DNA from 2 places in the Pelosinus sp. IPA-1 genome. Region 2 is predicted to be linked to the other one. Evidence: riboswitches for the same ligand, from Rfam matches in the RefSeq annotation. Region 2 holds a riboswitch; the other holds the start of a gene.
The links. A riboswitch is a leader RNA that binds a small molecule or an ion and turns the genes downstream of it on or off. The one in region 2 is predicted to bind cobalamin.
Positions count from the first base shown of each region.

Region 1: another riboswitch for cobalamin. It lies ahead of QSJ81_RS02020 (nicotinate-nucleotide--dimethylbenzimidazole phosphoribosyltransferase); the one in region 2 lies ahead of QSJ81_RS01560 (TonB-dependent receptor domain-containing protein).

Region 1 covers NZ_BSVC01000001.1:464,399-466,867, reverse strand. Annotated here, with positions in the region: gene QSJ81_RS02025 (sensor histidine kinase) at 1-31, opposite strand, end outside; gene QSJ81_RS02020 (nicotinate-nucleotide--dimethylbenzimidazole phosphoribosyltransferase) at 174-1,211, opposite strand; cobalamin riboswitch at 1,324-1,521, opposite strand; gene cobC (alpha-ribazole phosphatase) at 1,622-2,227, opposite strand; gene cobS (adenosylcobinamide-GDP ribazoletransferase) at 2,333-2,469, opposite strand, start outside.
Region 2 covers NZ_BSVC01000001.1:356,497-358,965, reverse strand. Annotated here, with positions in the region: gene QSJ81_RS01560 (TonB-dependent receptor domain-containing protein) at 1-1,107, opposite strand, end outside; cobalamin riboswitch at 1,305-1,486, opposite strand; cobalamin riboswitch at 1,544-1,730, opposite strand; cobalamin riboswitch at 2,001-2,184, opposite strand; gene meaB (methylmalonyl Co-A mutase-associated GTPase MeaB) at 2,320-2,469, opposite strand, start outside.

The DNA.
Region 1 (2,469 bases), 110 kb from region 2:
TTACAATTTCGCCTAAGGTAAATCCATTCATTGTTTGCACTAGAAGACCCCCTCATAAGACTTCAGCATCATATCAATTTTTTGCTATTTTATATGAGGAGTATTAGCTAAAGAGCAAACTAGTTCCTGCTAACAGCAATAAAATACTATATTCCAGCAAGTAAAGGCAATCCTTATATGGCAACAACCTGATTGGGAGCAGGCACAGGCTCACTTAACACAAAATCAGACATTCTTGCCATATTATGAATTGTGTAAGACATTGTCTTTAACATAGAAACCATAAGAACAGCACCTGTTCCTTCTCCTAATGCCATATTTGCCCGGATTAATACATCCTCTGCTAGAATATTTCCCAACATTAGCGAATAGGCCATCCCAGGCTCCTTTGACATATGGGATGGAATCGCATGTTTTTCAATCGTACCATCGATGCGCGCTGCACAAGCATAGGCAACTGCTGTTATAAATCCATCTATTACAAAGGGTGTCCTTAGTCCTGCGCACTCTAACATACCAGAACAGATGGCAACAATATCAAATCCCCCTACACAACGTAAAATATCTTTTACAGTATTCATCTGGGCTTTATGACGCTCTACCCCTTTTGCAACCACATTCCGTTTTCTTTTTAATAATTCATTATCATTTAAGGCAGCCCCATAACCGACCACAAATTCGGGTAACATTCCCGTTAAAGCATGAAGCACTGCTGATGAGGTTGTTGTATTACCAATTCCCATTTCACCAAAAGAGATTAGGTTATAACCTTCCTCAACCAAATGGCTAACCATGTCTTTGCCCACATTCCAAGCTTGTTCAAATTCAGCCTGACTCATAGCTTCTTCTTTCATAAAGTTTTTAGTACCTAAGGCAACTTTACGATTAATACCAGCTTCTAATTTATTATTAATTCCAATATCAACTACGCTATATGGTATTTGATTGTGCCGACAAAAACAACTGATCGTAGCATGACCTGCTGCCATATTTTTCGTTTGCAAATAAGTAATCTCGATCGGGTCATTAGCAGTCCCCTCTTCGACCACACCGTTATCTGCTGCAAAGATTATATGATGAGGCTTCATTTCCGGATTGATCTTTCCCCAAGACAAGATGATTTTTTTTAAATATTTTTCTAGTAGGCCCAAGCTTTCTCGAGGTTTTGCTGCTCCGTTCAGCAACTCATCGACCTTTTTTTCCAAATCCATTTTTACTCCTCCTTTATTTCATATCATTCTTAAATATAAAAATACCTAGCCCAAAAGGCTAGGTATTTTATAAAAAATCCCATCCTTCTGGCATTACCCCTTACGCGGAGGTAAATGACAGCCATAACAGGCAGGTCTCCTGGCTTACGGATCATAAAACCTTACGCCTTCCCAGTTTCCTGGTGGCATATGTAAGAGTATCTCCCCGATTACAGTGGCGCGACCGCGTCGTTTAAGGATCTTTTACAATCCTTTCGAACTTCCCTATTCTCCTCTTTACGTAAGAGGCACCTGTTTGGTGGCATTTTATTCAGTTGTCACAGTAGTTCTACAATGAAACTTGTTCTCCTATGTGTAAGAAGTATGTTAGCAAGATAGTAGGGTAGATGGTAAAAAATGTCCCATGCACTCTATTTTAAATGGCAAGTATCGTTGACCAAGGAAAGAATTGGCTGGTTACTAAAGTATTCAATGATATTAATTCCTGTGCTATCTTGACGGATAGACCACATCTTATCTAGACTTAGCTGCAATGCATCACAAAGCAATACTCTCATTGTGCCCCCATGAGATACAATCACAATCGTTTCCTCTTCATGTGCCTTAATACATTGGTTTAAAGCACCCTTCGCCCTCCGTTTCAGATCTATAAAGCTTTCTCCTTCTGGCGCATTAATTGCTCCTCGGGAAGAATACATACTTGTTAAAGAATCAGGCCAAAGTGCCATAATTTCAGCATAGGTACACCCTTCCCACAAGCCAAAGTTTATTTCGCGAAATCCTTTTATCTTTATCCCTTGCAAATTATGATACCGAGCGATGATATTCGCCGTCTGAGATGCACGGGATAAATCACTACTATAAACTGCACTTATATTTTCCTTAGCAAGCCGTTTTCCCACCAGTTGGGCTTGTTCTAATCCTTTTTCATTTAAGGGAATGTCACTATGCCCTTGGTACTTTTTTGCCTTATTCCAAGAAGTTTGACCATGTCTAACGTATATTACTTTAGTCAACGCCTCACCCCTTCCTTACTTTAAAATTCTTCCCTTTACAGAAAGTATATTCTATGGGTATTAGATTGTTCAATAACACAACGAAAGTTATAACTATTATAAAAACTAAAAAAGAAATACTACTAGAGCCACAAGTTCTGTCAGTTCAACAACTGCCCCATATACATCACCTGTTAAGCCACCTAAACGTTTATTGACGTATTCAGCAACAAGGATGGCAAAGGCAATTGCTACCCCACTAC
Region 2 (2,469 bases):
AATAGAAGTCGTCGTATTGTCAGTCTGGGTAATTGTGCCATCAGCATTAATTATCCATCCCTGTCCAATGCTATAACTGCCGACAATAGCACTGGTGCTTTCCAGACGATCCATGGGGCGCCATACACCGCTCTCTCCCACAATGCGACTTTGATAGGAATAAGAATAATTTGGATCCGAAGGGCTGGAAGGAAGTGTTATCGGCCATGACGTAAAATTAACAGGTTTCAAAGAAGTACCTACTGTCAATAGTGTTCCACTCTGCCAGTCATTACCCTGGGCCGCATAAAGATGGGGCAAACCATTGCTGATCAATTGTATCAACTTAGCCTCTGCTGCAGCTTTTATGGCTGGGTCGCTACTTTGAGCAGCTTGTTGAGCTTGATAGATTTGTTGTGCTATCTCCGGCAACTTCCAATAGTCGTTAGCAACATTACTTCCAGTTAAAGCTGGACTGGTAAGGTCACTATAGTTGAGGAGAGACACCAATTTGCCGCTGTTGTCTTTCTGGGCAATCGTATAGGTTTTGGGAATTGTTGATCCTGGATTGGCCGGATCAGGCACCTGGATTACGGCGATGATCGTATCATAGTTGTTTGATCCACCGGCTGAACTATTATAATAGTTTACTATTGTCTTAAATGAATTCGCATTAAATACTAGTGCCGCCCCATTGACAGGATTAACTAATCTAGGAGAGGACGACGAATCTAAAACTACGGTATTATACGAATTCCCAGCCTGATTTACCGTCCCAGCCTGCCAATCCGAAAATATGTTATTAGAGGAATGCACCCCAGCATTGTAGCTTAAAAGCCCGCTGGCGGTTGTCTCCCCCTCGGCGGCGTAAACAACATTGGTTGAGTCCATAGGGGGCAGTGCTCCCAGCGATCCACCAAGCATTACCGTCATCGCTAAAGACAGTTTCTTATATCCTCCAGTCTGGATGTTGGCGAAAGACTGTATGGAACTTATTTCTGCAAGTACGCTGTCCCGGCGGGCGCGGCGGCGACTGGATTTCATTTTCCCATTACTTTTTGTCAATTCGGATACGACCTGCCAACAGGAGCGGGCGCGATTCCAGATGATTCTATATACATGGTTCAAAACATATCATTCCTTTGTTACTTTCTTTACTTCTTGCAGAATTGCTGGATGTTCTTATTCATCCAGCAATTCTGTTGCTGATATAAAATAATAGCAATAAAAAAAACTCCCATTTTGGGAGTGCTTACGCCATGTTGCCAGAGCATTTTTTCTCCGGCAATCTTTACGTAATCTCCTCCCCGTCACTCGCAGGTAAAATGGCGATCGTTAGATAGGCAGTTCTCCTGACTTCGGATCAATGCTTTTTCGCGCCTTCCCAAAGCCTAAGCTCCAGTGGCATTTTGCGAAATTACTCCCCATTACAGTGGCGGGACCGTGCCGGCATTACACCGGTCTTCCCTATTAAGCCCCGAAGGGCACCTATCCCAGTATTCTGTTGTTATTTCCTTTGATTCTTGGTAGCTTCCTAATCCTCTCCCTGTTAATCGCAGGTCAAGCGAGGATGTCAGTACAGGCAGTTCTCCTAGCTCTACTTCATCACCAGCCCAGCCTTCCCGGCAAGTTTATCTCCTGCCAGTGGCCAGTCAGGGCTGATTCCGTATTACAGTGGCGAACCGCGCCGGCTTTTCACCGGACTTCCCTATTGAGCCCTCTGAAAGGGCACCTGCACCCGTATTTGCTCACAATTACCAATCCTATTTCTCTATTCTTTCCTGGATTATCTATGATAAAATCTGTCATAAACCGCCTATATTGAAGCTTGTACCTCCTAAGAACCAAAAGCACTAAGCTATGCAAGATTTTGTTCTGTGCAAGCACAATCTGTCAAATAAAAAGAAGCCCCCCTGTGATGACACCACCCAGAGAGGCTTCTTGTATTATCCAGCAAAACTTCCGGAATAAAAATGCAAAAAACGACAACCAAAATCCCCTCCCCATCTTTCGCAGGTAAAACGGTGATTGTTGTACAGGCAGTTCTCCTGGCTCTGGATCATAGTTCCTCCAAACCTTCCCAAAACAATTACGTCTCAGTGGCATATCTTGGACTTACTCCCCATTACAGTGGCGGGACCGCGCCGGTATTACACCGGACTTTTCTATTAAGCCCTTACGGGCACCTGTACCTATTTAATTTTAATGAATTTTTACCTATTACACCTTTCTTTGATTTTCTTTGTCAACGCCAAAATAATACCATTTTTGGATAAACATGTCAATCCATATTATTATGTATACATGTATGACCGAATATGATCGGTGTATCTGGTATTCTTATCTCTTTTCCCCTTCAAATATATCAATTAGTTTCTTCACTGCCATGGTGGCAGAAATTTTCCCGTCGATAACATTCTGCTCAATTTGAGGTTTCTTATTGATGACCTCAGGATGATTGATAAATAAAGCCTGCAAATATTCTTGGAC